DNA from 3 places in the Mesorhizobium sp. M1307 genome. Region 2 is predicted to be linked to each of the others. Evidence: predicted binding sites of a transcription regulator. Region 2 holds the regulator's gene; each other region holds the start of a gene.
What was found. The regulator PhoB, encoded in region 2, activates phosphate uptake and scavenging genes when phosphate is short. The targets are predictions, from matches to a motif close to TGTCATNNANCTGTCAT.
Positions count from the first base shown of each region.

Region 1: a site for PhoB is predicted at 7,479-7,495, ahead of phnF (phosphonate metabolism transcriptional regulator PhnF). Genes of this name have one in related genera too.
Region 3: a site for PhoB is predicted at 4,658-4,674, ahead of NKH16_RS25340 (RNA degradosome polyphosphate kinase). Genes of this name have one in related genera too.

Region 1 is NZ_JAMYLR010000005.1:42,136-52,818, reverse strand. Features, by position in the region: gene phnC (phosphonate ABC transporter ATP-binding protein) at 1-778, opposite strand, end outside; gene NKH16_RS08650 (DUF1868 domain-containing protein) at 945-1,655, opposite strand; gene NKH16_RS08645 (DapH/DapD/GlmU-related protein) at 2,207-2,824, opposite strand; gene phnL (phosphonate C-P lyase system protein PhnL) at 2,821-3,528, opposite strand; gene phnK (phosphonate C-P lyase system protein PhnK) at 3,531-4,307, opposite strand; gene NKH16_RS08630 (alpha-D-ribose 1-methylphosphonate 5-phosphate C-P-lyase PhnJ) at 4,304-5,215, opposite strand; gene NKH16_RS08625 (carbon-phosphorus lyase complex subunit) at 5,212-6,324, opposite strand; gene phnH (phosphonate C-P lyase system protein PhnH) at 6,326-6,937, opposite strand; gene phnG (phosphonate C-P lyase system protein PhnG) at 6,937-7,398, opposite strand; gene phnF (phosphonate metabolism transcriptional regulator PhnF) at 7,533-8,276, shown strand; gene NKH16_RS08605 (zinc-binding alcohol dehydrogenase family protein) at 8,295-9,311, opposite strand; gene NKH16_RS08600 (ABC transporter permease) at 9,382-10,347, opposite strand; gene NKH16_RS08595 (sugar ABC transporter ATP-binding protein) at 10,344-10,683, opposite strand, start outside.
Region 2 is NZ_JAMYLR010000044.1:28,156-38,838, forward strand. Features, by position in the region: gene pstA (phosphate ABC transporter permease PstA) at 1-523, shown strand, start outside; gene pstB (phosphate ABC transporter ATP-binding protein PstB) at 520-1,323, shown strand; gene phoU (phosphate signaling complex protein PhoU) at 1,356-2,063, shown strand; gene phoB (phosphate regulon transcriptional regulator PhoB) at 2,080-2,769, shown strand; gene NKH16_RS29265 (ROK family protein) at 2,779-4,023, opposite strand; gene xylF (D-xylose ABC transporter substrate-binding protein) at 4,311-5,351, shown strand; gene NKH16_RS29275 (sugar ABC transporter permease) at 5,494-6,858, shown strand; gene NKH16_RS29280 (ATP-binding cassette domain-containing protein) at 6,936-7,736, shown strand; gene NKH16_RS29285 (CHASE domain-containing protein) at 7,866-9,488, shown strand; gene NKH16_RS29290 (YMGG-like glycine zipper-containing protein) at 9,588-9,833, opposite strand; gene NKH16_RS29295 (hypothetical protein) at 10,180-10,350, opposite strand; gene NKH16_RS29300 (sensor histidine kinase) at 10,473-10,683, opposite strand, start outside.
Region 3 is NZ_JAMYLR010000031.1:2,705-13,387, forward strand. Features, by position in the region: gene NKH16_RS25325 (DoxX family protein) at 1-143, shown strand, start outside; gene NKH16_RS25330 (hypothetical protein) at 162-788, opposite strand; gene ppx (exopolyphosphatase) at 852-2,384, opposite strand; gene NKH16_RS25340 (RNA degradosome polyphosphate kinase) at 2,384-4,585, opposite strand; gene NKH16_RS25345 (zinc-finger domain-containing protein) at 4,735-4,980, shown strand; gene NKH16_RS25350 (FAD-dependent monooxygenase) at 5,000-6,232, shown strand; partial or broken gene NKH16_RS25355 (TIGR02117 family protein) at 6,242-6,914, opposite strand; gene NKH16_RS25360 (metal-sensing transcriptional repressor) at 7,019-7,282, shown strand; gene NKH16_RS25365 (cation diffusion facilitator family transporter) at 7,279-8,301, shown strand; partial or broken gene NKH16_RS25370 (HoxN/HupN/NixA family nickel/cobalt transporter) at 8,332-9,044, shown strand; gene NKH16_RS25375 (multicopper oxidase domain-containing protein) at 9,119-10,683, opposite strand, start outside.

The DNA.
Region 1 (10,683 bases), on a different contig from region 2:
AGATTTCGCCGCCATTGCTGTCGGCGCCGTAGACCATGCGCACGGCCTCGCGGTTGAGGGCTTCGGGCGGGCCGTCGAAGACGACCTTGCCGGCGGCCATGCCGATGATGCGGTTGCAGTAGGTGCGGGCCGTATCCAGCGTATGCAGATTTGTGATGACGGTGATGCCCTCGCGCAAATTGATGTCCTGCAGCGAATCCATCACCACCTTGGCGTTGAGCGGATCGAGCGAGGCAATCGGCTCATCCGCCAGCAACACCTTCGGCTGCTGCATCATGGCGCGCGCAATCGCAACGCGCTGCTGCTGGCCGCCGGAAAGTGTGCCGGCCGGCTGCAGGGCGGTGCGGGCGATGTCGAGGCGCTCGAGGGCTGCAACCGCCTCGGCGCATTCACCGCGGGAGAACATGCCAAATAGGTTGGACAGCGTCGAGCGGTGGTTGAGCCGGCCGAGCAGCACATTGGTCAGCACATCGAGGCGCGGCACGAGATTGAACTGCTGGAAGATCATGGCGCAGTCGCGCTGCCATCGCCGGAGCGGCGAGCCGCGCAACCGGGAAATTTCGGCGCCGTCAAAAAAAATCGATCCTTGGCTCGGATCGATGAGGCGGTTGATCATGCGCAGAAGCGTCGATTTGCCGGCGCCGGAGCGACCGATGATGCCGACCATCTGACCGTGCGGAATCGAGATGTCGACATTGCTGACAGCGGTGTTCTTGCCGAACCGGCGGGTGACGCCGCGAATTTCGAGCGTTGCTGACATTTCTGGCGTTGCTGACATGGGTAAGTTCCAGTCCAGTCGCGGTTGAAGGTCTGTTAACCCTCGCTAGCGCAACGGCATGAACCTGCGGTGTCGGATTGATGTCAGTTTTGTTACTGCCCACAGGCGCGTTTGGCGCGAAGGCGAGTTGACCCAAACCGCTGCCGTCCGGGCGGCTTGGATGGGATCAGCCGAGGATCAGCAACTCCTCGAAATGCTCCATGTCCCTGAAGCGGCAAAAGGCAGGTGGCCGCAGCTCGATCACCGGAGCCTGGCGGGCAAACAGCGAGAGGCAATCGTCGAACAGATCTTGCCACTCGGACGCCCCTTCGTCCGCCAGACGCCGGATCTGGTAGGCGAACGTGATGTGGAAGACGTAAGTGTCGTGGTCGGGATGCCGGTATCCGAAAGGCGCCGACAAGGCATCGCGCCATGCGCGCAGGATATGCACGTCCTCATCGGTTGCGCCGGCAACGGTCAAGCCCGTCGGCACGACATCGACGACCTTGATCTTGAAGGCGCCGTAGCCTTCGAAGCCGTTCAGGCGTTCCTGATAGAGGCGGGTCATGTCGTCGATGCTGGTGTCGAGCGGCACATCCTCCGGCCAATAGGGAAGCCGGCGGCGGTATTCGATGATGCCCTGGAACAGCGTCATGTGCAGGCTGGAGACGGGCGTGAAGGCCAGCCCGTCGGCATCAGGCATGGCGCGCATGCGCTCACGCACGTCGATGATCACCGCTTCCGAAGCCGAGCCGTTGACGAGATGGCAGACGACCGTGTTGCCGGGCTCGTTGAGAAAATTACCAGAGGTGTCGTAGCGCCTGCCGAGATGCACCGGAGGGGTCGGGTTCGAGCCGGCAAAGAATCCGGCGAGCGAAGGTCTGACTGAAACAGGCATTGCGATCTCCAAAGGAAGGCCGCGTCCTGCCCCGACGATGTGTCAGGGACATGAAAACCGTGCCAAGAAGTAGAATATCAAAGGCATGATTCGCCAAGTGATGCTGCCGGGGTTTCCACATCATCAAGATTGAAATAAAGATTCAAACTCGTATCAAAGAGAGGCTTCCTAATTGCTACGTTGGCGCCAGTGGTTGCGACTGTATGCTGCAGGGGTAGTCGCTGCGATGAGTTTCACAGTGGCCCTGGTTTTGACGTCCATTATATCGGGTTGTTAGCTTGAACCATCCAATATCTGGATACTTGTACAATTATGGAAATGGGCGTGACGCGGCCATTATTCTAATGATTCTCATTTTTTTAATCGTTCTAGTTACGATAAATTTTGCAAATAAAGTTGAGGAAAAACCAAATCGCTTATAGATATTGGTTGTGACAAAAAATTTATAGAACTTATCAGGTTAAATCAGACTGGTGTTGCTATTCTTATTACGTTAGGATTTCTTTCTATTATTTTGGACATTTGCCTGAGCGGCTGACTTATTCAGGGCGTCAACCCCCATGCTTCTCCAAAAACTGATTGGCCTCCAGCTCGCGGAAATCGTCGAGCGCGGCGCGCAGCCTTGCATGGTCCCAGTCCCACCAGCCGAGCGCCTGGTAGCGCTCCGCGGTGCGGCGGTCGAAGCGTTCGCGGATCGGCTTGGCCGGTACGCCGGCGACGACGGTGTAGGGCGCGACGTCCTTCGACACCACCGCGCCGGCACCGACCGCCGCGCCATGGCCGACGGTGACGCCGGGCAGGATGGTCGAGCCGTGGCCGAGCCAGGTGTCGTGGCCGATGGTGACGCGTTTGGCGCGGCGCTTGGCGAAGAATTCGCTCTCGTGCTCGGCGTCGTCCCAATAATCCGAGGCGCGATAGGTGAAATGGTGCAGCGTCGGCCGCCAGGTCGGATGGTTGGTGGCGTTGATGCGCACGCTGGCGGCGATGTTGGCGAATTTGCCGATCGTCACGCACCAGACGCCACAGTCCTGCATCATGTAGGAATAGTCGCCGAGCGTGCTTTCCGACACCCGGCAGCGCTCGGCGATCTCGGTCCAGCGGCCGAGCGTCGAGTTCTCGACTTGCGCCGTCTCGTGGACCAGCGGCGTTTCCGACAGCTTTCTTGTCATGCGGCAATTTTCCCGGCGGCAAAAGCTGTCACGTCGATGACGCGGTCGGCCACCGCCTCGCGCACGTCGCGGTCGTGGAAGATACCAAGCAGGGCAACGCCGGCCGCCTTCTTGGCCGCGATCAGCGCAATCACCACGTCGCGGTTCCTGGCATCGAGCGAAGCGGTCGGCTCGTCGAGCAGCAGGATCGGATGCTCGGTGATGAAGCCGCGCGCGATGTTGACGCGCTGCTGTTCACCGCCGGAGAACGTCGCCGGCGGCAGCGCCCAGAGCTTCTCCGGCAGGTTGAGCTGCGCCAGCAAGGCACGTGCCTTGCCGTGCGCGACCTCGCGCTCCTCGCCGCGCTCGACCAGCGGTTCGGCGACGACATCGAGGGCGGAGACGCGCGGTACGGTGCGCAGGAACTGGCTGACATAGCCGATCGTGAGCCGGCGCACGGCAAGCACGGTGCGAGGGCTGGCCGTCGCGAGATCGATGAGCCCGTCCTCGTGCTGGACGATGATCTGGCCTTCGTCGACCGCATAGTTGCCGTAGAGCATCTTCAGGATCGAGCTCTTGCCGGCGCCGGACGGGCCGCCGAGCACTGCACATTCGCCGCTCCTGATCGAAAACGACACGCCGGCGACGACAGGCAGTTTGATGCCATCGCGCAGATGCATGGTGAAGCTCTTGGCGACATCGGAGACGACGAGCGGGGTTGCCATGGTTACACCTGAAGTATCGAGGAAACGAGAAGCTGGGTGTAGGGCGCGCGCGGATCGTCGAGCACGCGGTCGGTCAGGCCGCTTTCGACGACACGCCCGTCCTTCATCACCATCATGCGCTGCGATAGCAGCCGCGCCACCGCAAGGTCGTGGGTGACGACGATGGCCGCCAGGCCGAGATCGGTGACTAGTCCGCGCAGCAGGTCGAGCAGGCGCGCCTGCACCGAGACATCGAGGCCGCCGGTCGGCTCGTCCATGAACACCAGCCGCGGCCCGGTGACGAAGTTGCGGGCGATCTGCAGGCGCTGGCGCATGCCGCCGGAAAAGGCGCGCGGCTCGTCGTCGATGCGGTCCTCGTCGATCTCGACGCGCGACAGCCAGTCGACGGCAGTGGCGCGGATGTTGCCGTAGTGGCGGTCGCCCACCGCCATCAGCCGTTCGCCGACATTGGCGCCGGCCGATACAGTCATACGCAGCCCGTCGGCCGGATTCTGGTGGACGAAGCCCCAGTCGGTGCGCATCAGGAACCGGCGTTCCGCCTCGCTCATGCGGTAGAGCTCGCGGAACTGGCCGTCGCGCATGCGGTAGCTGGCGGTGCCGGAGCTCGGCAGCAGCCGGGTCGACAGGCAGTTGAGCAATGTGGTCTTGCCGGAACCGGATTCGCCGACGACAGCCAGCACTTCCCCCGGCCACAGGTCGAAGCTGACGTTCTCGCAGCCGACACGCGAGCCGTAGAATTTGGACAGTGCCGAGACGCGCAGCAGCGGTTCGTCGGTCATTGCGCCGGCTCCGTTTTTTCTGGGGCAAGATGAGTTTCAGGCGCGAGATGGCCGCGATGGCCCTCTTCGCGGCGCTTCTCGCAGTGGTCGGTGTCGGAGCAGACGAACATGTGGCCGCCATGGTCGTCGAGGATGACCTCGTCGAGATAGACGTTCTCGGCCGCGCACAGCGCGCAGGGCTGGTCGAAGGTCTGCACCTCGAAGGGATGATCCTCGAAGTCGAGGCTGACCACCTCGGTGAAGGGCGGCAGCGCATAGATGCGCTTCTCGCGGCCGGCGCCGAACAATTGCAAAGCCGGCGAACGATGCATCTTCGGATTGTCGAATTTCGGCGTCGGCGACGGGTCCATGACATAGCGGCCCTCGACCTTGACCGGGTAGGCGTAGGTGGTGGCGATGCGGCCGTGCTTGGCAATGTCCTCGTAAAGCTTCACATGCATGAGGCCGTATTCCTCCAGCGCATGCATCTTGCGCGTTTCGGTTTCGCGCGGTTCGAGGAAGCGCAGCGGCTCGGGGATCGGCACCTGATAGACCAGCACCTGGCCCGCCGTCAGCGGGTGCTCGGGGATGCGGTGGCGGGTCTGGATGATGGTCGCCTTCGCCGTCTCGGTGGTGACGGCGACATCGGCGACTTTCTTGAAGAAGGCGCGGATCGAAACGGCATTGGTGGTGTCGTCGGCGCCCTGGTCGATGACCTTCAGCACATCGTCGGGGCCGATGATCGAGGCGGTGACCTGGACGCCGCCGGTGCCCCAGCCATAGGGCATCGGCATTTCGCGCGAGGCGAACGGCACCTGATAGCCTGGGATAGCGATGCCCTTGAGGATTGCGCGGCGGATCATGCGCTTGGTCTGCTCGTCGAGATAGGCGAAGTTGTAGGTGGCGATGTCGGCTGCTTGCGCGGTCATTCGGCGGCCTCTCTCTTCTCTTCCACCTTGCCGGTATTCTCGCGGGCGTCATGCTCTGCGCGCATGCGACGCACCAGGTCGAGCTCGGCCTGGAAGTCGACATAGTGCGGCAGTTTCAGATGCTCGACGAAACCGGTCGCCCGGACATTGTCGGAATGCGAGATGACGAACTCCTCGTCCTGGGCTGCGGCGACGACATCCTCGGCGAATTCGCTCGCCCGCAAGGCACGGTCGCAAAGCGCCATGGCCATCGCCTTGCGCTCGCTCTGGCCGAAGACGAGGCCGTAACCGCGGGTGAACTGCGGCGGCGCCTTGGCCGAACCCTTGAACTGGTTGACCATCTGGCACTCGGTGACGCGCACGCTGCCGAGCGGTACCGCGAAGGGCAGTTCGGGCACGTCGAGTTCCAGCTCGACCTCACCGATGCGGACCTCGCCGACGAAGGGATGGTTGCGGGCATAGCCGCGCTGGGTGGAATAGCCGAGGGCCAGCAGAAAACCCTCGTCGCCGCGCGACAGCGCCTGCAGCCGGACGTCACGCGCCATCGGGAATTCCAGCGGTTCGCGGGTGATGTCGCCAGGAACGTGGTCCCCAGGCATTTCGCCATCCGGCTCGATCAGGCCTTCACGGGCAAGGATCGCCGAGACGCGCGGCATGGCCTGCGCTTCGCCTGCACGCTGTTCCGGCTCGGCGACATCGCCGCCGGTAGCAAGTTCGGGATCGAGCAGCCGGTGGGTGTAGTCGAAAGTCGGGCCGAGCAACTGGCCGCCGGGCAGATCCTTGTAGGTCGCCGACACCCGCCGCTCGACCAGCATCGTGCCGGTGTCGATCGCCCTGGTGTAGCCGAAACGCGGCAGCGTGGTGCGATAGGCGCGAACCAGGAAGATCGCCTCGATCATGTCGCCGCGCGCCTGGACGATGGCGAGTGCCGCCAATTCCCTGTCGTAGAGCGAACCTTCGCTCATCACCCGGTCGACGCCGAGCGCCAGTTGCTCGACGATCTGGTCGAGACGAAGTGCGGGCACCGAACGGTCGCCGCGCCGGCGGTCGGCGAGCAGTTTGTGAGCATTGCGAATGGCCGTCTCGCCACCCTTTACCGCAACATACATGCTACGCCTCCATGATCTTGATGCGCGTCGTGCGCGGCAGGCAGGCAACGCCGTCAGGGGTGGCGAGGACGATGTCGACACCGCGGGGAAAGCGCTGGTTGTTCTGCTTCCATTGTTCGACGAAATGGCGTGGCATTTGCGCCGGCGCGATCGTCGCAGTCTTCTCGATGCCCGGGCCTTCGAGCAGCAGCGGAGCGCCGGAGACGAGATCGCCGACCTCGAGGATCAGCGTCGTCGAACGATCGGGATAATCCTGGGTGCCTTGCGAAAACCCGTCGAGCGCCATCATCTCGGCCGGCGTGGCGATCAGCGCGAAATGCGCGTCGGCCGGGGTGTTGGCCAGCGGCGCGCCGGTATGGAAGCCAAGCCAGGATTTCACCGCCGCCGACCCCTGCAAAGCCGGGTCGAGCCAGAGCGGCGTGTCGTTGTCGCACAGCGTCAGCGCAACGGCGCCGGCGGTGGCCGACAGCGGCACCGGGGGGTGGGCAAGGGCCGGCAAGGGCTGGACGCTGCCCGGCCGCGCCATCGCGTCCATCACGGCACGGAATACGGTCTGGGCATTGAATACCGGATCGGCGAAGCCGCCTTCAATGGATTGAGTGGCGATATCCATCAGTCTTCTCCGCGCACCATGGTGAAGAAATCGACCTTGGTCGCCGCCGTTTCGGCGCGGCGCTGTTCACGCGCCTTGGCCAGTGCCGCCTGCAAGGGCGCAACGATCCTGGTCTCGACCTCGTTGCGGTGGGCAGGATCCTGCCAGAGCGCGTCGGCGATTGCAGCCAGCCTTGCCTTCTGCTTGTCGCGACCAAGCGCGTAGCAGTGGCCGACATGGCCGGACGCAAGCCGCACCGTGGCACGGGTGACCGTCGCCTCGCCGACATTGAAGGGCGCGCCGCCGCCGCCGATGCGGCCGCGTACCGTAACCAAGCCGGTTTCGGGGCCACGCAGAAGTTCCGCTTCGCAAGGCAGGCCGGTTTCGTCCCACAGGCGGACGATGTCTTCGCCGGCCGATTGCGCCAGCGTCGCCATCACGGCCTTGCGCTCGGCTTGCTCTCGCGCTTCCCGTCCTGGCATGGCCGTACTCCTCGTTTGCGTGCATTTGTCTATTGATATAGACAACTATACAAATCATATCCATTATCTAGCGCGTGTCCATGACGGGCACGTGACACGGGCCAAAAGATCGGCGCAAGGAATTGGGGCGGGAGATGATCGGACAAGCCAACAGCATCGAGCGGCGCAGCGGTGTCGCGCTGTGGCGGCAGATCGCCGACCAGATACTGCATTCGATCGCCGCCGGCGATTTTCCCGAGAATGCCGCGCTGCCGCCGGAGATCGCGTTGGCCGGACGCTATGGCGTCAACCGCCACACGGTGCGTAGCGCTATCGCAGCGCTGGTGCAGGAGGGTGTGCTCAGGGCGGAGCAGGGGCGCGGCACCTTCGTGCTGTCGCGCAAGCGGCTGTCTTATCCGATCGGCGCCCGCACCCGCTTTTCCGAGGGATTGCAAGGACAGGCGTCCGAGCGGCATATCACCTTGCTCGCGTCATCGATCGAGCCGGCCAACCGTCGTGTCGCAGAGGGCTTAGGCCTTGCGACGGGGGCCGATGTGATACGCCTGGAAACGCGCGGCGAAGCCGATGGAATGCCGGTGTCCCGCGCGGCCGGCTGGTTCGATGCCAGGCGCTTTGCCGGCATCGATGCCGCCATGGCGGAAACCGGTTCGATCACCGCATCGCTGGCACGTTTCGGCATCGACGACTATCTCAGGCAATCGACCGTGCTGTCGGCGCGCCATGCCGATGCCGCCGACCTTGCGGACCTCGAGCTGCAGCCCGGCGCCATCGTGCTGGTGACGGTCGCCGTCAACGTCACGCCCGACGGTCAGCCGATACAGTTTTCGGAGTCGCGCTTCCCGGCCGAGCGGATCGAGCTCAAATTGTCGGCGCTCTGAGATGCGGCAGCCCTGGCATCATCCGACTTGAATGACGGCCTTGATCAGGCCGGACTTCTCATGCGCCCAGCGGGCGAGGTCGTGCGGCGTCTCGCCAAGCGTGGTGCGGTGGGTGACCAGCTTTGCCAGCGGCAGCGCGCCGTTGCGGATCGAGGCGGCGACATGGTCGAAATCGGCACGCAGGGCGTTGCGGCTGCCGATCAGCATCATCTCGCGCTTGTGGAATTCGGGATCGGAAAAGGCGACGTCGTCCTTGACGACGCTGACCAGGACCAGCGCCCCGCCATGCGCGACATGGGCGAAGGCCGACTGCACCGACTGGGTGTTGCCGGTGGCATCGAAAACCACGTCGAAGCCGTCGCGGCCGGTTGCTTCCCGCACCAGGTCGGCAGCGGTACCTCGCGAGCCGTCGAGCGTCGCGAAGCCGAGTTCGCTTTCGGCAAAGCCAAGCCGTTCAGCGCTCATGTCGAGCAGCGTCACGTCGAGCCCGGCGATGCGGGCGAACAGCGCCGTGCCGAGCCCGATCGGGCCTGCACCGATGACCAGTGTGCGCGCACCTGGATCAGCGAGCGAGCGCCGCACGGCATGGGCGCCAATCGCCAGGAATTCGACGGCGGCGGCATCGGCCAGCGACAGGCCGTTTGCCGGATAAAGATTTTGCGCCGGCACCAGGATCTGCTCGCACATAGCGCCGTCGCGGTGGACGCCGAGCACCTCGATCCTGACGCAGCAATTCGGCTTGCCTTGCCGGCAGGCGATGCATTTGCCGCAGGCGAGATAGGGATTGACGATCACCGCTTCGCCGACGGCGAGATCGACGTCCTCGCCAACCTCGATCACGGTGCCGGAAACCTCGTGGCCCATGATGCGGGGATAGGCGAGGAACGGGTGCTTGCCTTCGAAGATGTGATAGTCGGTGCCGCAGATGCCGACATGGCTGACGGCGACCAGCGCCCAGCCGGCGGGGGGCGCGTCAGGCGCCGGACGATCTTCGAGGACAAGTTCGCCGGGCGAGCGGCAGACGACGGCTTTCATGCTTCAATCCAGTCGGTTCATGGCACCGCCGGCCCTGCTGTCGCGAGGCCGGCGGTTGTTGGGAGGCGGTCTATTTGCCGCGGCGGCGCAGTCCGTCGAAATAGACGATGACGATGATCAGCACGCCGGTGATGATGCGCTGCCAGAAGGCGTTGACGTTGAGCAGATTGGCGCCGTTGTTGATGGTGGCAAGGATGAAGGCGCCGAGCAGCGGTCCGTGCACGGAGCCGACAGCGCCGAACAGCGAGGTGCCGCCGATCACCGAGGAGGCGATCGCCTGCAATTCCCAGCCCTCGGCCTGCGTCGGATTGCCGATGCCGATGCGCGAGGCAAGCAGCACGCCGACGAAGGCCGCACACAGGCCCGACAGCGTGTAGGCCATGTAGATGGTGCGCTGGACGTTGACGCCTGACAGGCGCGACGCCTCGGCGTTGGAGCCGACCGAGAACAGATAGCGGCCCCAGCGGCTGTGGTGCAGGAAGATGTAGGCTGGGATGCCGACCAGGATCACCATCCAGAACAGATTGGGAACGCCGGCGAAGGAACTGCGCGAGAACGTCTGGAAGGCGTCGTTGTTGATCGAGATCGAGTTGCCATTGGTCATCAACAGACCGATGCCGCGCAGCGAGGTCAGCGTTGCCAGGGTGATGATGAAGGGCGGCAGGCCCATCTTGACGATGCCGAACCCATGGAACATGCCGATGGCGACGCCGACCAGCAAGGTGATCAGGATGGCGAGGAAAACCGGTGTGCCGGCGTTGATCAGCATCGCGACGATGACGGTGGCGAAGCCGACCACGGCGCCGACGGAAAGGTCGATGCCGCCGGTGATGATGACGAAGGTCTGGCCGACCGCCAGGATGGCGATCATCGACCCTTGCCGCAACAGGTTGGAGATGTTGTTGGCGGAGGCGAAGCTCGGCGTCGCCACCGACAGGATGATCCATAAAAGAACCAGCAGCGCCAGCAGTGTCAGCCCGAACAGGGCGTTGTAGTTGCGTTTCGGCCTTTCGGCAGCGATCGCCTCGGTGCTCATATCTTCCCTCCCGGTCTTTCTTGTTTCTCGGCCAGCGCCTGGGTGAGGATCTCCTCGTGATCAGCGGTACGAAAGCCGTGCGTGGCCACCAGCTTGCCGCGCCGGAACACGTGCAGCGTGTCGGCGAGTTCATAGACCTCGGGCAGGTAGGACGAGATCAGGATGATGCCGGCTCCCTTGGACAACAGCGCGCCGAACAGGCGGTAGATCTCGGCCTTGGTGCCGACGTCGACGCCGACAGTCGGCTCGTCGAAGATGAACAGCTTGGCGCCATGGGCGAGCCATTTGCCGATGACGATCTTCTGCTGGTTACCGCCGGACAGGCTGGAGGCCAGC
Region 2 (10,683 bases):
CATCAACGACATCCTGTTGTCGGCGCCGTCGATCATCATCGGCTTGTTTGTCTATGAGCTGATGGTGCGGCCAATGGGACATTTCTCGGCCATTGCCGGCGCCGTTGCGCTTGCCATCCTGGTCATTCCGGTGGTCGTGCGCACCACTGAAGACATGCTCAACCTGGTGCCGAACGCGTTGCGTGAAGCCGGTGCCGCGATCGGCGCGCCACGCTGGGTGGTGATCCGTTCGGTCGCCTACCGCGCCGCATTGTCCGGCATCGTCACCGGCATATTGCTGGCGATAGCACGCATTTCCGGCGAGACGGCGCCGCTGCTCTTCACCGCGCTCAACAACCAGTTCTGGAGCAGCAATATCAACGCGCCGATGGCCAGCCTGCCGGTGACCATCTTCCAGTTCGCTCTCAGCCCTTACGAGGAATGGCAGCAACTGGCGTGGACCGGCGCACTCATAATCACCCTGACGGTTCTGGGCTTGAGCATCCTCGCCCGCAGCCTTACCGGACGCAGAGAGGACAGATGACACAGATGTTGTCCCCAGACATGACGATGGCCGAAACGGTCGCCGAGAAGACGAAGATCGAGGTCAAGAATCTCAACTTCTACTACGGCCAGAGCAAGGCGCTGAAGGACATCAGCCTGTCGCTGCCTGAGCGCAGTGTCACGGCCTTCATCGGCCCTTCCGGCTGCGGGAAATCGACGCTGCTGCGTGTGTTCAACCGCATCTATGAGCTCTACCCAAAACAGACGGCCGAGGGCCAGGTGCTGCTCGACGGCAAGAACATTCTCGACCGGTCGCAGGATCTCAACCTCCTCAGGACCAAGATCGGCATGGTGTTCCAGAAGCCGACGCCGTTCCCGATGTCGATCTACGAGAACATCGCCTTCGGCGTCAGGCTCTACGAGAACCTCGGCAAGTCCGAGATGGACGGCCGCGTCGAACAGGCGTTGAAGCGCGCCGCGCTGTGGAGCGAGGTCAAGGACAAGCTCAACGCCAGCGGCTTGAGCCTGTCCGGCGGCCAGCAGCAGCGGCTCTGTATCGCCCGCACGGTGGCCGTGAAGCCGGAAGTCATTCTGCTCGACGAACCGGCTTCGGCCCTCGACCCGTTGTCGACCGCCAAGATCGAGGAACTGATCGACGAGTTGCAAGCCGACTACACGATCGTCATCGTAACCCACAACATGCAGCAAGCGGCGCGCGTGTCGCGCCAGACCGCCTTCATGTATCTGGGTGAGCTGGTCGAGTTCGACCGGACCGAGAAGATCTTCACGTCACCCCGCGAGAAGCGCACGCAGGACTACATCACTGGCCGCTTCGGCTGAGCCGTTCCGATCATGCATATGAGGACAGGACCATGGGCGAACACACAGTCGCTTCTTTCGACGAGGATCTCGAGCAGATCAGCAAGCTGATCCGCGACATGGCCGACCTCGCCGGTTCGATGGTCGGCGGGGCGACCAAGGCCCTGTTGAATTCCGACAACGTGCTGGCGCAACGCGTCGTTTCCGACGACGCCATCATGGATGCGCGTCAACGCGAACTGGACGACCGCGCCATCACCCTGATCGCCAAACGCCAGCCGATGGCCCACGATCTTCGCCATGTGGTCGGAGCGATCCGCATGGCGGGCGACCTCGAACGCATCGGCGACCTTGCCAAGAATATCGCCAAGCGCGTGAGTGCGGTCAGCCTCAGCGCCACGCCGCGGGACCTGTCGCATTCCATCGACGCGATGGCGCAGCTGGTTCTCATCCAGGTGCAGGGTGTCATCGAGGAATATGCTGCAGGCGATGCGGCCGCGTTGGCCAAGCTGCGTGCCGCCGACGAGCGCATCGACGTCAAATACACCTCCGTGTTCCGCGAGCTGTTGACCTACATGATGGAAGATCCGCGCAACATCACCGCTTGCACGCACCTGCTGTTCTGCGCCAAGAATCTGGAGCGGATCGGCGACCATGTCACCAACATCGCCGAAAATGCGTATTATGTGCTGACCGGCGAGCAATTGCCGGTCAATCGTCCGAAGCAGGACGAAACGACAATGTCCGCACCGGTGACATGATGGGGGTGCCCAGCCGATGATCGCACCACGCATAATGGTGGTGGAGGACGAGGAGCCGTTGGGTGTGCTGCTCCGCTACAATCTCGAATCCGAAGGCTACCAGGTCGAGGTGGTGACACGCGGCGACGAAGCCGAGATCCGTTTGCAGGAGAATGTGCCCGACCTTTTGGTGCTCGACTGGATGATACCAGCGGTTTCCGGCATCGAGCTCTGTCGTCGGCTGCGGGTGCGCCCCGAAACCGAGCGGCTACCGATCATCATGCTGACCGCGCGCGGCGAGGAGAGCGACCGGGTGCGCGGTCTTTCGACCGGCGCCGACGACTATCTGGTCAAACCGTTTTCGACACCGGAATTCATGGCCAGGGTCAAGGCGCTGCTGCGGCGCGCCAAGCCGGAAGTGCTGTCCAGCGTGCTGAAGGTCGGCGACATCGTTCTCGATCGCGAATCGCACAGGGTCTATCGCAAGAAGAGCGAAATCAGGCTCGGGCCGACCGAATTCCGGCTGCTCGAGTTCATGATGCGGCATCCGGGCCGTGTCTTCTCGCGCAGCCAGTTACTCGATAATGTCTGGGGCGAGACAATCTACATCGACGAACGCACCGTCGACGTGCATGTCGGGCGGCTGCGCAAAGCCGTCAACAACGGCCGGATGCCGGATGTCATCCGCACCATCCGCGGTGCCGGCTATGCGATCAGGGAAGATTGACCCGCCTGGTCAGGCTACGTTCTTTCTGACGCTGGGCCTCATTTGCGCGCCCGGCGCGAAAATCTCCTGGTCGACGAAGCTTAACGCCCGCATCGCGCAGCCTTCGCGGATCAGCGGCAATTCGTTCGGCTCTGTATCGAAGGAGATCGAGCCTGAATGCTGGCCGCCGGCGGTCTGGGCGATTGCCTTCCGCAAGGCCGGCTCGATCAGATCGAAGGCGGCGGCACTGGCGCCGACCATCGCGACCGGTGCCGGATCGATCAGCGCGAACAGCGAGCCGAGACCGAAACCCAGCGCTTCGCCGGCCTTGCGGTAGGCCTCGCGTTCCGGCCCATCTTTCTCGCGCGCCCGGGCCGCCAGTGCTCGCATGTCGGCGTCGCTGACGTCGGCGACCGGTTCGCTGTCTTCGCTCATCTGCCTGGCGTTGCGCCAGATGGCGTAGTTGCCGGCATAGGCCTCGATGCAGCCGCGCCGCCCGCAACGGCAGAGCGCGCCGCCCGGACGATGGATCATGTGGCCAAATTCGCCGCCCGAGGAATGCGTCCCGGTGAACAGTTCGCCCTTCAGCACCAGCCCCATGCCGATGCCATGCGAAAGCAGGATGGCGATGAAGTCGTCGCGATAGCGATCCAGATTGCGCCAGCGCAAAGCCACCGCCATCATGTTGCAGTCGTTCTCCACCGTTGCCGGGGTGCCGAATTCGTCCTCCAGCATGTCGGCAAAGGCGATGTCGGTCTGCGGCGTGATCGGCGACCACAGCATGGCGCGTGCAGGGGAGTCGGTAATGCCCTGAATCGCCAGGGCGATGCGGGCGACACTGCGGACGTCAAGGTCTGGATCCTGCAGCCGGCGCCGGACGATGGCCATGCATTCACGGATCAACTCGTCGCGCGGCATGGTCAGCGTGTCCAGCCGGCGCTGTTCCTCGGCGATCACCTGTCCCGTATAGTCGATAATGGCGGCCGACAGGAAATTCAGCGACAACACCACGGTCAGCACCGCCGCCGCTTCCGGATTGAGGGCGAGGCCGACCTGCGGACGACCGCGTTTCAACGAAACGGGCTCACTTGCCTTGCTCTCGGCGAGGATGCCTTCCCGTATCAGGTCGGAAGAGATCGCCGATATGGTCGAATGACTGAGGCCGGTGGTAGCTGCGATCTCAGTACGCGATGGCTGGCCGGCCCGGCGCACCGCCGAGATCACCATCGCCCGGTTGCGCCGGCGCAAATCGTCATGGCGGATTCCGACCGACATTGGTTTGCTTTCCTCCCGGTTGCCCGCGGCCGCTCATGAACCGGAAGCCGTCGGTAATGTCCGACAAATAGTGTCGGATGCAGGCAAATAGTGTCAGATGCAGGTGGCGCTGTCATCGTTTATTCCGACGCTCGAAAAAACTCGCAGAGTCATCAAAATCCATCAGAATCGATGTTGACAGCAGCAGGAGATCGGGCCAGTATTTTTTCGAGGCTCGAAAAAATTAGAGCTTCTAAGCTGGTCTTTGAGCCAATTGATCACGCCGTACGCGGCGCAGGGAGGATATGATGAAGAAATTCACGACCGCCATTCTGGCGGGTGTCGCCATGACGCTGGCGCTGGCGTCGGTGGCGCAGGCTAAAGACAAGGTCATCGGCGTTTCCTGGTCGAACTTCCAGGAAGAGCGCTGGAAGACCGACGAGGCCGCAATGAAGGCGGCCATCGAGGCCGCAGGCGACAAGTATATTTCCGCCGACGCACAGTCCAACCCCGGCAAGCAGCTCACCGACGTCGAGAGCCTGATCTCGCAGGGCGCCAACGCACTGATCATCCTGGCGCAGGATGCCTCGGCCATCGGGCCGGCCGTGCAAAAGGCGCTGGACGAAGGTATTCCGGTTGTCGGCTACGACCGGCTGATCGAGAACAAGGACGTCTTTTACCTGACCTTCGACAACAAGGAAGTCGGCCGCATGCAGGCCCGCGAAGTCTTCAAGGTGAAGCCGGAAGGCAACTACGTCTTCATCAAGGGTTCGGGTTCCGATCCGAATGCCGATTTCCTGTTTGCCGGTTCGATGGAGGTGCTGAAGGAGGCCATCGACGGCGGCAAGATCAAGAATGTCGGCGAGGCCTATACCGACGGCTGGCTGCCGGCCAACGCTCAGAAGAACATGGAACAGTTCCTGACCGCCAACGACAACAAGGTCGATGCCGTGGTCGCCGCTAATGACGGCACTGCCGGCGGCGTCGTCGCCGCGCTGACGGCGCAAGGGCTGGCCGGATCGGTTCCGGTTTCGGGCCAGGACGGCGACCACGCCGCGCTGAACCGCATCGCGCTCGGCACACAGACCGTGTCGGTGTGGAAGGATGCGCGCGAGCTCGGCAAGAATGCCGCCGAGATCGCCTCGCAACTGGCCGACGGCAAGCAGATGACCGACATTGCCGGCGTGAAGGATTTCACCACGCCCGGCGGCAATACCGTCAAGTCGCTGTTCCTGACCCCGGTCGCCATCACCAAGGACAACCTCAACGTCGTCATCGACGCCGGCTGGATCAAGAAAGAAGAGGTCTGCGCCGGCGTGACGGCTGGCACTGTTGCAGTCTGCAACTGAGCCGACGTTTCCGAGAAGTCCGAACGCCGCGGCCGCTCGCCGCGGCGTTTTTTCAACAAGAGTTGTTTTTCCGCTTCCGGCGGATAACTTCTAGGCTGCTTCCGGCATCCGCGGCAGACGGCAACCCGGCGGGAGAAACATCATGACCGACACGACGTCCAACACGCCGGTCGACAACACGGCAGACCGGGCACGGGAATCCGAGCTCGGCATCGTTGCCCGATTTCTCAAGGCAACCGAACTCGACACGCGCATGCTCGGCATGGTCGGCGCGCTGCTGGTCATCTGGGTCGGCCTGCATGTCATTTCTAGCGTACGGCTCGGCGTCAATCCGTTCGACTTCGACAGCCGGACCTTCCTGACGCCACGCAATCTCTGGAACCTGTCGGTGCAGACTTCGGCCGTGGCCATAATGGCCGCCGGAATGGTGCTGGTTATCGTCATGCGCAATATCGACCTGTCGGTCGGCTCCGCCGAAGGCCTGATCGGCGTGGTCATGGGTTTTGCGCAGGTGCATTTCCTGGTGCGAATGGTCGGTCTGCAATTAGGCAACCCCTGGATCTGGATCCTGGCACTGGCCATCGGCCTGGCGCTTGGCCTTCTGATCGGAGCGTTCCAGGGATACATCATCGCTTATCTCGAGGTGCCGGCCTTCATCGTGACGCTGGGCGGCCTTCTGGTCTGGCGGGGTGCCGCATGGTGGGTCGTCAGTGGGCAGACGATTGCGCCGCTGGATGCCACTTTCCAGCTGATGGGCGGCGGACCGACGGGTTCGATCGGCGCGCGATGGAGCTGGATCGTCGGAATTGTCGCGTGCCTGGCGGTTGTGTTCATGCTGCTCAACGGGCGGGTGCAGCGCAAGCGGTTCCGCTTCCCGTTACGCCCGATCTGGGCCGAGACGTTCCTCGGGGCCGTCACTTGCCTTGTCATCATGGGCGCCATATGGCTTGCCAATTCCTATCCTTGGCCGGTCGGCATCGTGAACAGATATGCGGCGGCCAACAATATAACCGTTCCCGAAGGCGGGCTGTTCATCGCCCATGGCATCGCCATACCCGTGCTGATGGCTGTAGCCGTAGGGCTGATCATGACCTTCATCGCCAAGCGTACCCGTTTCGGCCGCTATGTCTTCGCCATCGGCGGCAATCCGGAAGCAGCCAACCTTGCCGGTATCAACACGCGCTGGGTGACCATGAAGGTGTTCATGATCATGGGCGTGCTGGCGACGATCGCCGCAGCGATCTCGTCAGCCAGGCAGAACTCGTCGACCAATGCGCTGGGCACGCTGGACGAGCTCCTGGTCATCGCGGCGGCGGTGATCGGCGGCACGTCGCTCGCCGGCGGCTCCGGCACAGTGCTCGGCGCCATGCTCGGCGCGCTTTTGATGCAGTCGCTGCAGTCCGGCATGGTGCTGCTCGGCATCGATTCGCCGCTGCAGAGCATCGTTGTCGGAGCCGTGCTGGTGGTCGCGGTGTGGCTCGATACCGTCTATCGCAAACGGGTCTGAGCATGATCCCGCAAGGTGGAAACCGGTTTTCGTACAACTTGGTGCTCAAGCAGGACCTCTAGGGAGGAAGGACGAGCATGGCAGACAAAACCGCTCCCACGGGCACGCCGCTGATCGACATGCGCAACATCTCCATCGCTTTCGGCGGCATTCGCGCCGTCGACGATGCCTCTGTCGACCTTTTCCCGGGCGAGGTGATGGCTTTGCTCGGTCACAACGGTGCCGGCAAATCGACGTTGATAAAAATCCTGTCCGGCGCCTACAAGCGCGATGCGGGCCAGATTTTCGTCAACGGCGAGGAGGCTTCGATCTCCAATCCCCGCGACGCCAAGAAGTACGGCATCGAGACGATCTACCAGACGCTGGCGCTGGCCGACAATGTCGATGCGGCCGCCAACCTGTTTCTCGGCCGCGAGCTGATGACCGGCTGGGGTACGCTCGACGACGTCGCCATGGAGGCCGAGGCGCGCAAGGTGATGGGCAGGCTCAATCCGCGTTTCCAACGCTTCAAGGAGCCGGTGGTAAAGCTTTCGGGCGGCCAGCGGCAGTCGGTGGCGATCGCCCGCGCCATCCTGTTCAATGCTCGCATCCTGATCATGGACGAGCCGACGGCGGCACTCGGGCCGCAAGAGACGGCGCAGGTCGGCGAACTGGTCAGGCAGCTCAAGGCCGACGGCATCGGCATCTTCCTGATCAGCCATGATATTCACGACGTGTTCGAGCTTGCCGACCGTGTCTGCGTCATGAAGAACGGTCGGGTTGTCGGAACGGCGCGCACAACCGATGTCACCCAGGACGAGGTGCTCGGCATGATCATCCTCGGCAAGTGCCCACCCGGCGCCATTCCGGGGCCGGGCGCGCTGAAGATCGCCGCATGAACGAGAATTAGCCGGCTAATCACAAGCCGCCAAAATGTGCCAGCCGTCACCATGCTTTGGCCTCGCCATTGTGTTGGCGTCGGGACTTGCCCATAAAGATGCCGAACCGTCCACGGGACGTATCAGCACTTGAAGAAGCTTTTTCCGACCGTCGCTTTTATCGCCGTCGCGCTGATCAGCCTGACGATGGCGGGTTTTGCCTATTTTGCCACCCAGGAGGCGGCCCGCATTAAATTCGAGGCGACGGCAGACGACGCGCTTAACCGGATCGAAAGCCGCATCGACCTGGACCTGTCGCTGCTGCGTTCGACCCGGGCGCTGTTCGACGCACGCAATGGCGGTATCTCGCAGGGCGAGTTCAAGGCTTTCTTCAACGCGCTCGACATCGACAATAATTTCGCCGGCCTGCGCGGCATCGGTTTCCTCCGCCTGGCGAAAACTGGCAACGAGGCGGCGGTCGAGCGCGACATCCTGCACGATCACGGCGCAAGCCATCCGATCTATCCCGACACGAACTTACCGTGGCGTACGCCCATCGTGCTGTTCGAACCGCTGGATCCGTCCAACAAATCCAGCATCGGCTACGACATGTTCACCGGGCCGGCGCGGCGCGAGGCGATCGAAAAGGCGATGGCCGACGACCAGCAGCACGCCAGCGGGCTCGTGCAGTTCGGCAAGGATACGGGTGCCGCGCAGACCTTTACCGGGTTCCTCGTCTTCGTCCGGCTCAATGTCGAAACCGCGCCGGACGCCGTGAACGCGACGAGATCCTCGACTGCCGGCTTCCTTTATGCGGCCTTCCGCGCCCGTGATCTGTTCCAGGCTGCGCTCAGCCGGGCACCATTGCTGCCGGTCAACACCGAGATCTATGACGGCACGGTGGACAGCGACAACCTGCTGTTCCAATCGGAAACGCCGCCTGTTTCGAGCCTCGGCGACAGGCTGCTGGTCACCCGCAAGATCACCGTCGCCGGCCGGCCGTGGGTCGTCCTGTTCAGGCCGACAAGTGCTTTCTCGCAACCTTCCTCGCGCGCCATCCCGGTGATGCTCGGATTGTTCGGACTGCTGCTTGCGGGCGCCATCGCGCTGGTGGCCCGCTATCAGGAGCGGGCCTATGAGGCGGTTTCGCTGCTTCACGAAACGACCGAAAAGAGCCTGCTGGAAAAAGACCTGATGCTGCAGGAGATGAAGCATCGCATCAAGAACTCGATCACGCGGGTGCTGGCAATCGCGCGCCAGACAGCATCGCACACCACCGACGTCCAGGAATTCTCGGCTTCCTTCTCGGCCCGGCTGCAGGCGATGGCGGCTTCTCAGGACATGCTGACGCGCTCACGCTGGCAGAAAGCCGATCTCGGCGACCTGCTGCGCATCGAGCTAGGCCAGGTGTTCGGCAGTGAGCTTCCTGAAGGGCTGCTGTCGGGACCGCAGGTTCTTCTCGATGAAAAGACGACGCAGGCACTCGGCCTAGTCTTTCACGAACTGGCGACGAATGCGCTGAAGCATGGCGAAGCCGGCAATTCAGTCGGTGCGCTGAAGGTCGACTGGTCGCTCGAAGCCCGTAGCGGCACCCGGACATTGGCTCTCAACTGGCGCGAGGCCGGTCAGAAGAAGCTCGAGACACCGGCAAAGAGCGGTTTTGGCACCAGACTGATCGATCTCAACGTCACGCGCGAATTGCGTGGCACAATCAGGCGCGATTTTCGCGAAGGTGGCTTGAACGTGGAAATCAAGGTTCCGCTGCCGGCCTGAAACGCCGTCTCGTGGGCCGCGTCGCAACAGCGCTCTGAAAGGGCAAACGCGGAGACAGGTGGCCTGCCTCCGCGTTTGCTGTTCGCCTGGAGTTCGAAACTAGTTGCAGCGAGCTGTGTAAATCCGGCCGTGACGATCTCTGTATTGGCAGTAGCCATTTTGCAGACGGCGAACGAGCAGACCGCCAATCGCACCAGCGCCGGCGCCGATCAAAGCGCCCTTGCCGCCGCCGACAGCGCCACCAATGAGCGCGCCGCCCACAGTGCCGATACCCACGTTCTCTTCCGTGGTGGTGCAGCCGCTGACCGCAACCACGGCAACCATGGCAATAATCATCTTCCGCATGGAGTCATCCTCACTTTTGTCCTCACTTTAATAAGCTCCAGCCGCCATTTAGCATGAAAGTACGGCCTTTGCCCGCACGATTTCATTGTTGATTAAGATAGTCCTTTTCGGGGCGTGCGCCGTTCGATGCTACCACGAACCCGGAAATCTCCAAGGAAGCATCGAGCGTGCCGTTGGGACGCACGTTCCAGACGATCCTGTCATGGTCGTTCTCGAGCGCCGGATCGACGGCAAGGCATCTGGCGACGACATGTTGGGCCTGGCCCTGCAGGCCGGTGACCGCGAACGGGCACGGCCGAGCACTCGGGCAGTGGTTTCAAATCGATCAAGCAGAGGCGAGTTCCATTCAGATCAGTTGGGACGCGGCGGTCAGGACGATCGCGGCCATAAGCGCGACGGCGGCGAAGCGGAGGGGCGAAGCACGAGGCGCGGGCGCTGCGGACGCGTCGGGATCCTGAAAACCGCCCATCGAGACGCGAGCGGCCTGTTCCAGTCTGTTCAAGTCGGCAGCCGTCAAGGCCCATTCCCTTCATTTTGTGCCAAACTCAATTCGGTGGATCGGCACGTTCGGACTTTATGGTGAACAGTCGGTTAAAGATGGCGATGCGCAGCAAGCCCTCGCGCGGCGACCGCCGCTCGTTAATCCGTCTCGAAATTGCCGTGAGGAACGACAAGGCGGTATTCGAGGCGGTTCCCGGTGATCTCAAGTGTCGCCGTTCCATTCAATGAAGTGGGCACGACGCGTTCGAGCGCGACGCTGCCAAAACGCTTCTCACTGCGCTGATTGTCGTTGGCTCCGATCACTTCGGCCCATGTCAGCGACAGCGCAGGCTCGCCAGCGGAAGCTGCC
Region 3 (10,683 bases), on a different contig from region 2:
GCGGCGGCGATCCGACGCTGACCTTCATGCATTCGCAGATGCTGATGAAGGACATCGCGATATCAGGCGGTTTTCTGGCGCTGGCGATGGCTGGCGCGGGTGCATGGTCGGCCGACGGCCGGATGGCTGCAGGGACTGGCTAAGCTGCCGCCCGGCTCGGCTCATTTGCTGTCGAGAAAGACGAACTCCGCAAGCCTGGTTATGTTTATGGGCTGAGAGAGAAAGGCGCCATGCCCCATTTGACCGACGCTGATGGTCAGGCAAACCAGTCTGCTTTCCACCGCGATCGGCAGCCATTCATATCCATATTGATCTGCGCCCTTGGGGGAGTAGCTCCGAAGATTGCTGTCAATCGCGACATACAGGTAGTTACGCAATTGGATCAGGCTTGCCCTCTTCAGGTATGGCAACAGGTCGGTTCGGCCCACGACAGGGTCAAGAAAGTTGCCGAGGGGCTGATGAACGGACAGAGTTCGATCGACAGCGCCAGGACAGAGATTAACGTCCGCAAAAAACGTGTTCATCGAAATCGATCTTTGAAATTTGATCATTTCGTCGCTTATTCTAAATACAAAGTAATTTATCTTTTGCCCACTTTTAGGTTTTAAAAAACCTTTGAGCAGATTGAATGGTGTTTTGCCGTCTGCGCCTTTTGGATAACTCTTCTCAAACTCAAACGCGCCTTTTGCAGCAACGGAAACCTTGGAAACCGTCTGAGCTCTGGCCGCGTCGACAATCAACAATGACAGGACGGAAAGCAGCAGCGGCAGGATTTGACTGGATTTCACGATCTTCTTCCCCTCAGCGTGCAGTCGTCGCGATTGGCATCCATTTCAGTGCCGCGCCTGAAGCTACTTCACCGAAACACTAGGCCCGCCCTCGACCGCCAGCACCAGCCGACGGTTGGTCACCCTTGCCAGTTGTGCCAGCCGGCCGGCGGGCCGCTCGCCGTAAAGATCGGCCAGCGCTGCCGGCAGCACCAGCGCCAGCACGCCATTGCCGCGGTTTTCCCATTTCAGTCGCGACATGACGCCGGGCATTGCCGCCGTCAGGAGATAGACGACGCGCAGCAGCGCCGCCAAGACGCGGGCGCGCTCGAGATAGCGCGGTGTCGCCAGTCCGCGGATTTCCGGAGCGGCTTCATTGAACACGCCCTCGTGGCGAAACAGGCTGACAAGCGCCAGGAAGGCGCGGCCGGGATGATCGACGCCGATGAAGGAGGCGTGGGCGATGATGTTGAGCGATTGCTTGCCGCGATATTCGGGATGGGCACGCCAGCCGATATCGGCGAGCAGGCAGGCGGCGTGGCGGTAGCGCGCCTCATCCCTGGTCTCGTCGATGCCGAAGGCGGCGAACGCCTTGCCGGTCCACTCGACAAGCTCATGCGCGTGGTCGACCGAGCGCGAGCGCAGGCGGGCAAGCTCTTCCGCCGCCGAGATCAGCGGATCGGCTTTCTGCTCGGCCTTGTCGAGCAGCGAATAGAGAAAGCCCTCGCGCACGCCCAGCGCCGACACGATGATCTTCGACGGCTGCATCGCCGCCATGATCTCCTGCAGCACGATGGCGCCATAGGGCAGCAGCGAGCGGCGGTTCTTGGAGATGCCCTCGATGCCTTTGATCTTGTCGATCTCGGCCTTGGCAACCTGCCGGAGGAAGTTCGCGGCGCTTTCGATGCCGATCTCGTAATGGTGCATGACGCCGAGCGGGTAGTTGGTCATTTCCATGTGTAGCCGGGCGAGATTTCGCCAGGTGCCGCCGACCGTGTAGAAGGTCCTGCCCTGCCCGCCCTTCAGCAATTTCGCCCGCGCCAGTTGGTCGCGCGTGATCCTTGCCGCCTGGGTCAGCGAGTTCTTCGCCATGTCCTGCAGGCGCAAGCCGCCCAACGGCAGCGTGATGCCGTCACCGATCGTCTCACCATCGATGTCGATCAGTTCGAGGCTGCCGCCGCCAAGGTCGCCGGCAATGCCGTTGGCCGGGTGGAAACCGGAGATGACGCCGAGCGCCGAATAATGGGCTTCCTCGCGGCCGCTCAGCACCTGGATCTCGGTCTTGAGCACATCCTCGGCGCGGTGGATGAAGTCGGGGCCGTTGACGGCCTCGCGAGCGGCGGCGGTCGCCAGCACATATATGCGCTCGGCGCCGGCCTGGTCGGAGAGTGCGCGGAAACGGCGGAACTCTTCCATCGAGCGCGTCACCGCCTCGGGATCGAGCTTTCCGGTCGAAACGATGCCGCGGCCGAGGCCGGCCAGCATCTTTTCGTTGAACAGCAAGGTCGGCGAACGCGCCAGCCCCTCATAGATGACAAGACGGATCGAGTTCGATCCGATATCGATGATGGACAGCGGTCGGCGGTCCTGAAGCCGGCCCTGGGACGCTGAAATCATCAGCCCGTCGCTGCGTTCTGTTTCTTGCGGCGCTTGAACTGCGCGATGCGCTTGGGCGCATGCGACTTCAACGCATCGCCCCGTCCGGACAGGCTCGGATTGGTCATGAAATATTCCTGCGCGTTGAACGGTTCCTCGCCCTCCTCCAGCACGACGCGCCGGGAGGTTCCGTCAGCCAATACGTCGAAACTTTGCTGGTTGTCCATGATGTTGCCGAGCATGATCTGGCCGAGCACCTGCTCATGCACAGTTGGATTGGTGATCGGCACCATGGTCTCGACGCGGCGGTCGAGATTGCGTGGCATCAGATCGGCCGAGGAGATGTAGACGATCGCCCCGTCCGAGGGCAGGCCGTGACCGTTGCCGAAGCAATAGATGCGGCTGTGCTCGAGGAAACGGCCGACGATCGATTTCACCCTTATGTTCTCCGACAGGCCGGGCACCTGCGGCCTCAGGCAGCAGATGCCGCGCACGACGAGATCGATCTCGACGCCGGCGCGGCTGGCATCATAGAGGGCATCGATGACGATCGGGTCGACCAAGGCGTTCATCTTCATCCAGATGCGGGCCGGCCTGCCCTCCAGCGCGTGGCTGATCTCATCCGAAATGTGCTGGAGGATGCGGTCGCGTAGCGTGAACGGCGAGATGGCCAGCCGCATCTGCTCGGCCGGCTCGGCATAGCCGGTGATGAAGTTGAACAACTGGGCGACATCGCGCGCGATCGTCGGGGCGGTGGTGAAGAAGGACAGGTCGGTGTAGATGCGTGCCGTGACCGGGTGGTAGTTGCCGGTGCCGAGATGCACGTAATTGCGCAGCCTGCCGTCCTCGCGCCGCACCACCAGCGACATTTTCGCATGGGTCTTCAGTTCGAGAAAGCCGAAGACCACCTGGACGCCGGCGCGCTCGAGGTCGCGCGCCCAGCGGATGTTGGCCTCCTCGTCGAAGCGCGCCTTGAGCTCGACCAGCGCGGTCACCGACTTGCCGGCCTCGGCGGCGTCGACCAAAGCGCGTACGATCGGGCTGTCGTTGGAGGTGCGATAGAGCGTCTGCTTGATCGCTACCACTTCCGGATCGGCCATCGCCTGACGCAGGAACTGCACCACGACGTCGAAGGATTCGTAGGGGTGGTGGACGATGATGTCCTTCTCGCGGATCGCGGCAAAACAATCGCCGCCATGCTCGCGGATGCGCTCGGGAAAGCGGGGATTGTAGGGGGTGAATTTCAGATCGTCGCGGGCGACGGCGACGATCTCCGAGATCTGGCTGAGCGCCAGCGGACCGGTGAGCACGCTGATGCGGCTTGCCGAAACGCCAAGCTCGCCGGCGACGAAGTCGCGCAGTTCGGGCGGCATCAGCCGGTCGAATTCGATCCGGATAACCGAGCCGCGGCGCCGCCGCTTCAGCGCCGTCTCGAACAGGCGCACCAGATCCTCGGATTCTTCCTCGACCTCGATATCGCTGTCGCGGATGATGCGGAACGTGCCGGAACCCTTGACCTCGTAGCCCGGGAACAGCTTGCCGATATAAAGACCGACCGCCTCCTCGAGCGGGATGAAGCGGACATGGCGCTTGCGATCCGGCAAGCGGATGAAGCGCCTCAGCGCCACCGGCAGGCGCAAAAGCGCGCTCATTTCCTCGCTGTTCTTACGGTGGCGCAATTGCAACGCCATCGAGAAACCGAGATTGGGAATGAACGGGAACGGATGCGCCGGGTCGATCGACAGCGGCGTCAGCACCGGAAATACCTGCTCCTGGAAATGGTCCTCGAGCCAGATCTTCTCGTCCTTGCTCAGCGCATCGCGGGTGATGCTCTCGATGCCTTCCTTGTCGAGCAGCAGCATCAGCGCCGAAAGGCTTTTCTGCTGGTCCTCCTGCAGGCGCTCGACCTCGCGCAGCAATTGTTCGAGCTGCTGCTCGGGCGTGCGTCCGTCCGGGCTCTTCAGCACGATGCCCTCGCGCACCTGGCCGGCAAGACCCGCAACGCGGACCATGAAGAACTCGTCGAGGTTGGCGGCCGATATCGACAGGAAGCGAACACGCTCGAGCAGCGGATGGTTGGCGTTCAGCGACTCTTCGAGCACGCGCCGGTTGAATTGCAGCCAGGAAAACTCGCGGTTGACGAAGCGGTCGGGATTGCCGCCTTCGCGGCTCGCCGCCTCGACGGTGATGAATTCGTTCTGCACCGGCTTCAGTTCGTTCATGGTTTCCGCTCTTCCCACACCGTTCGACGACCATAGCCTTAACCGGCTTAACTTATCCTCTGACAGGCTTTTGCGACAGTTTCATTTCATCGATCTTGCAAAGAGACGGGTTATGATCCAGATGCAATCGACAAGATCAGGAGACGACGATGGCAGGCGGTTCCATTCCCCATTTCCAGAACGATGCGGGCTATCCGGCAATCGACATCGGCGTCAAGGAATTCATGTGCACCGGCGCCAATCCGCCTTTCGACCACCCCCATGTATTTCTCGACATGGGCGACGACAACGAAAAAGTCTGCCCGTATTGCTCGACGCTCTATCGCTATTCGCCGAAGCTGAAGGCGTTGGAAACGCAGCCGCCGGGCTGCCTCTATCTCGACCAGGCCGCCTGATTCTTCCGCGACAAGCCTGATGCAGGAAACGCAGTCCCGGCAGGTGGTCATCGCCGGGGCGGGCGTCGCCGGGCTGACCGCGGCACTGGCCTTCGCCGAGCGCGGCTATCGGATAAAACTGTTCGAACAGGCGCAGCACCTCGAGGCTGCCGGCGCCGGTATCCAGCTTTCGCCCAACGCGACGCGCATCCTACGGCAGCTCGGCGTACTCGATCGGCTGCTGGCGACGGCGGTGCGGCCGGAGGCGGTCGTGCTCAAGGATGCCGCCACGCTGCGCAAGCTGGCGCGCGTACCGCTTGGCCAGGCGGCCGAAACGCGCTGGGGAGCGCCCTATCTCGTTGCCCACCGCGCGGATCTGCAGTCAGCGCTGATGCAGCGAGTTTCGGAGCAGCCCGGTATCGATCTGATCGCCGGCGCGCGGGTGACCGACATCGCAGCCGGATCGAAAGGTGTTACCGTCACTGCATCGGCTGATGGCGACACGGTCGAGGCTGGCTGTCTGCTGATCGGCGCCGATGGCGTCTGGTCGTCGGTGCGAGAAAAACTGGCCCGCAAGGCGGCCGAATTCGGCAGAAGCCGGTTTTCGGGCGAGCTTGCCTGGCGCGCCACGGTGGCCGCCGACAGCCCCGCCGGACAAGCCTTCAGGGTGATCGGTGCGCCCGATTGCGTTACCGCATTCCTCTATCCCGGCTTCCACATGGTCGCCTATCCGGTCAGCCGTGGCACTGCCTTCAACCTTGCGGCCTTCACCAGGGGCAAGCGCATCGCCGAGGGCTGGTCGGGGCATGCCAACCCCGCCAGCCTCGCCAGCGCCATGCGCGGTACCGCGCCGGCGCTGGTCCGTCTGGCGAGCGAGGCCGCGCCATGGACGGCATGGCCGATCCACACCGTCGAGCAGCGGCGGTGGACGACGCCGGAAGGGATCGCGCTGATCGGCGATGCGGCGCATGCGATGACGCCGTTTGCCGCACAGGGCGCGGCGATGGCGATCGAGGACGCGGTAACCCTTGCCGGTTTCGTTGCCACCTCGCCTGCCGATCTCAGCAGCGCGCTTGTCGCCTGGGAACAGGCGCGGCGGCCGCGCGTCGCCCAGGTCGCCCGCCGCGGCGTCGTCAACCGCCTCGCCTGGCATGCGGCCGGGCCGGTGGCGATGGCCCGCAACCTGTTCCTGGCGATGCGCTCGCCCGAAAAACTCGCCGCCGATCTCGACTGGCTCTATGGCTGGCGGGCGTTGGACGCTCGGCGGTCCTAAGTCGCCTTGTCAATTGTAAAGCCGCATCGAAAGGCCGAGCGAGGCCGGCAGCGGGTTCCACCAGCCGGTGCGCAGCCCGGCCGTGCGCAGTGCAGCCGCCGCCCAGGTGTTGCAGCCGACCAGCGCGTTGAAATGGCCATTGGCTTCGAAGAAACGATCGAAACGGGAATACGCCGCATTCTCGATCGGCATGGCCCCGTTGGGTCCGTGCCGGAAGCTTGCCGCAATGTAATCGAGCAGCGCGGTAAACCGCTCCTCGCCGATGTCGAAGCCGGCGACGTCGGGATGCGGCTCGGCGATGTCGCCTGAAATGTCGACATGCATCACCGAGGCATCGACGGTCAGCGCCTTCATCACCGGCACTGCCTTCAGTTCCGACCAGGTCGGCGTCTCTAGACTAGAAGGCGCGGCCGCCCCAGCCGAAGACGATGTAGCGGACCTCCGCCATGTCGGCGGGAATGCCGGCATCGACCAGGAAATGGAAGCGCCGGCGCACATCGTCGTCGACCGGGATGGCGATGTCGGTGTGGATCGGATTTTGCAGCACCAGGATACGGTGGCTTGTGCCGATCGGATCGGCAACGGCCGCCGGCCAGAGCGGGCGCGGCAGCAGCGTGCCCAGCGCCACCGCAAGGACTGCTGCAACGACCAGCAGGCCAAGAAAACGGGCAAGCTTCTTCATGGGAAAGGCATAGAACAAGCAATGCTCAAGGTGAAGCCCCTCCGAAAGTTGCACAGCTGACTTAGAGCTTGACGCGTATCCTCCCCGGGAGGATATGCTCAAGCATGTCAGATCACCTCCACGCCTCGCATCCTTCCATCATAAAGCGCCTGAAGCGCGCGCAAGGCCACCTTGCGGCGGTGCTGGCGATGATCGAGGCGCATCGCCCTTGCGTTGACCTGGCGCAGCAGCTTCATGCCGTCGAAAGGGCCATCAGCAGCGCCAAGCGCGAGCTGATCAACGATCACATCGAGCATTGCCTGACGGACAGCGTCGAAACCGGCGGCAACTCGCTGGCGGAACTCAAGCAGCTGGCGAAATATCTGTGAATGCCATCGTAGCCCCCATTCTGGAATGGCTCGGGTTCGGCTCGCACGCCGCACATCATCACGGCGGTCACGGTCCGCACGGTCACAGCCATGGCGTCATCGACGCGACAATTGCCACCACCGACCGGGGCATCTGGGCAATCAAATGGTCGTTCGTGATCCTGGCGATCACCGCAGCATTGCAGATGGTCGTGGTTGCGTTGTCGGGGAGCGTGGCATTGCTGGCCGATACGATCCATAACATCGGCGATGCGACCACGGCGATCCCGCTATGGATTGCGTTCGTGCTGGCGCGGCGCAAGCCGTCGCGGATCTTCACCTATGGCTTGGGCCGGGTCGAGGATCTGGCCGGCATCATCATCGTGCTCATCATCCTGTTCAGCGCTGTAGTCGCTGCCTACCAAGCCATCGACAGGCTGATCAATCCACAAGTGGTGACACACCTGGGCTGGCTGACTGCGGCGGGCATTGTCGGCTTCCTCGGCAACGAGGCGGTTGCCGTGTTCCGTATCCGCGTCGGTCGGGAAATCAACAGCGCGGCACTGATTGCCGACGGCTACCACGCCCGCACAGATGGACTTACCAGCCTTGCCGTGGTCATCGGAGCCATCGGCGTCTGGTTCGGCTTTTCCTTGGCCGATCCGATCGTCGGTCTGCTGATCACGATTGCGATCTTCGGTATCGTCTGGCAATCGGCCCGCTCGGTGCTGACCCGCATGCTGGATGGAATCGAACCCGGTGTGATGGACGAAATCCGACATGCCGCCGAGCATGTTCCGGGCGCGCGCATTGTCGATGCCAAGGCGCGCTGGATCGGTCATAGATTGCACGCCGACATCGCAATTGCCGCGGACGAAACCCTGCCGCTGTCGGCGGCGAACAAGATCGCCGCAGCGCTGAAGGACGAACTATCCCAGCATATGCCGGCCCTGGCAGAGGCGAATGTGCGGTTTTCAACGGAACGTGGAGAGAACGACCATCCTCACGAGCACACGCATGACCACGGCCACATGCACTGACGCTCGCCGATTTTCTGCTAGTCTCGTCCGATGTTCCAGACGCTCGTCGAATTTCAGCGCACGATCTATCTGACGCTCGGCGAACAGATCAAGCTGCTTGCGGCCGGAGGCAATTGGCTGGCGTTCATGGCCTTCCTGCCGATGGGCGTCGTGTTCGGGGCTGCCCATGCGCTGACGCCGGGGCACAGCAAGGCCGTCCTGGCGACGTATCTTGCCGGTTCGGATGCGAAGGTCTCGCGTGGTCTGCTCGTATCTATCACGCTATCGTTCACGCATGTGACGATTGCCGTTCTGATTGCGGCTCTCTCGCTGCCACTGGTCTCAATAGCATTGGGCAGCGTCGGCCGCGCTCCGCTTCTGGAGCACATCAGTCGCGGGCTGCTCGGCCTCATTGGCGTCTGGATGCTCTGGCGCGCTTTGAGCCACAGCCATCACCACAGGCACGAGGGCGAGGCTGTCGGCGTCATGGCAGGCCTGATCCCATGTCCGCTTACGCTTTTCGCTATGACTTTCGCGATGTCCAGGGGTGTTCCGGCAGCGGGCGTCCTGTTTGCCATCACCATGATGGTCGGCGTGGCGCTGACGCTGTCCTGCGTCGCCGTGTTGTCGATCGTGTTTCGGGAACGGCTTGTACAGTTTTTCGCGCGCCAGCCACGGCTGTTCGAACCATCTCCCGGGCCATCGAGGGCGCCGCCGGTCTCGCCCTTGCCGGCGTCGCTGTCTGGCAGATCACATCAGCTTAAGAGAAAATATGGTTTCAGCCACTGCATGGTGTCCGGTCCGGTGCAGCGGCTGGAACGCGCCAAGGCGACGCCGGTCATGTCACATCGATCACGACCATCAGTCCGCCGCCGCCCTTCTCCTCGACATTGTTGTTCGTGGTGTGATGCGGGATGTGGCAATGGATCAGCCATTTGCCCGGACGCTGCGCCTTCCAGATCACGTCGTAGCGCTGACCCGGCCCGACGTTGATCGTATCGGCAAGGAAACGACCCGAAGCGGGGACCGTCTCGCCGTCGCGGGCAACGACCTCGAACGGTCCGCCATGGATATGCATCGGATGGATGAAGCCGTTGTTGGTGCCGATGAACCGCACCTTGAGCGTCTCGCCGACCTTCATCGGGATCGTCTCGGTCGAGGGATAGGCCTTGCCGTTGATGGTGAAGAAATTCGGCATGCCGCCGTCCATCGGCATCGACGGGTAGGTCAGCCCTTCCCGCACCAGCCATTCCTGAAGCTGGATGACGTAATCATCGTCGGCCGCGACCTCGTCGGCAGGATTGGCGGGATCGATGATCAGCGCACCGTAGAGGCCGAGCGCCTGGGTCCGGTCCGGCTTGGCATGGGGGTGGTAGAAATAGGTTCCGTGCTGGGTTGCGGTGAATTCGTATGAATAGGATTGGCCGGGCTCGATCGGCGCCTGGGTGATCTCGGCCGGCCCATCCATCTGGTTCGGCAGGATCAAGCCATGCCAATGCACCGTCGTTTCCTCAGGCAGGCCGTTGGTGACGTTGATCCTGACCCGATCGCCCTGGCGAATGTGAATTCGCGGGCCGGGAATCTGGCCATTATAGGCATAGGCGTCGACCGCGACGTCCGGCAGGATCTGCCAGCGGACCACTGAAGGCCTGAGCTCGAACACCTTGATGCCATTCTCTATCCGAAACGGCAGTTCCTGGTCGCCCCTTGCCGTCAGGCCATAAGAGGCGGCCACGAGGCGTGGATCGGTAGCGGCCATGTCGCGCATCGTATCAGCCGGCGTGTCGCGATCCATGATCATGCCTCGCGGCATGATCACCCCGCCGACGTCGCGTGCCGACAGCGTCAGGTTCAGCCAGTTCGCCGGCGCGATCATGCCGATGGCGAGCGCCAGCAGGGAGACGGCACCCAGGGCAGCCACCTGCGGCGTTGTGGCATCTGTCTCCATGTGATGGCCGCCGCCTTTGCCTTTGTGGGAAGCTATATCGTGGCGCTGTCCGCGATGGCCACTGGCGTCGGCCTGCTGCATTTGCATCTGCGCATGTTGCCCCGTTGCAGGCTGCTCTCGACCATCGATGCCGGCTGCCTGCGCGCGCTGTGTCATCAGCCCATGCTTCAGCCCCCGGGCGACCAGCCAGACATTGGTCGGGTAGGCAAGCGCAAAGCCGGCGATGACGCCGATCGACATCACGCCCCAGAACAACAGCTCCGTCGGTTCCATCGCGCGCATGTCGCGGCCCATCATCAGGAAGCTCATGACCGGCGCCATGCCGGCCATCATGAAGTTCATGGAGATGAACTCGGGCAGGAAGCTCTTGCGTACGTTTTCCCAATAGGTGCCGCCCATCATCGATTTCATGAACAGCGACTGGAAGATGAACAGGCCGAAGGCAAAGCCGGCGA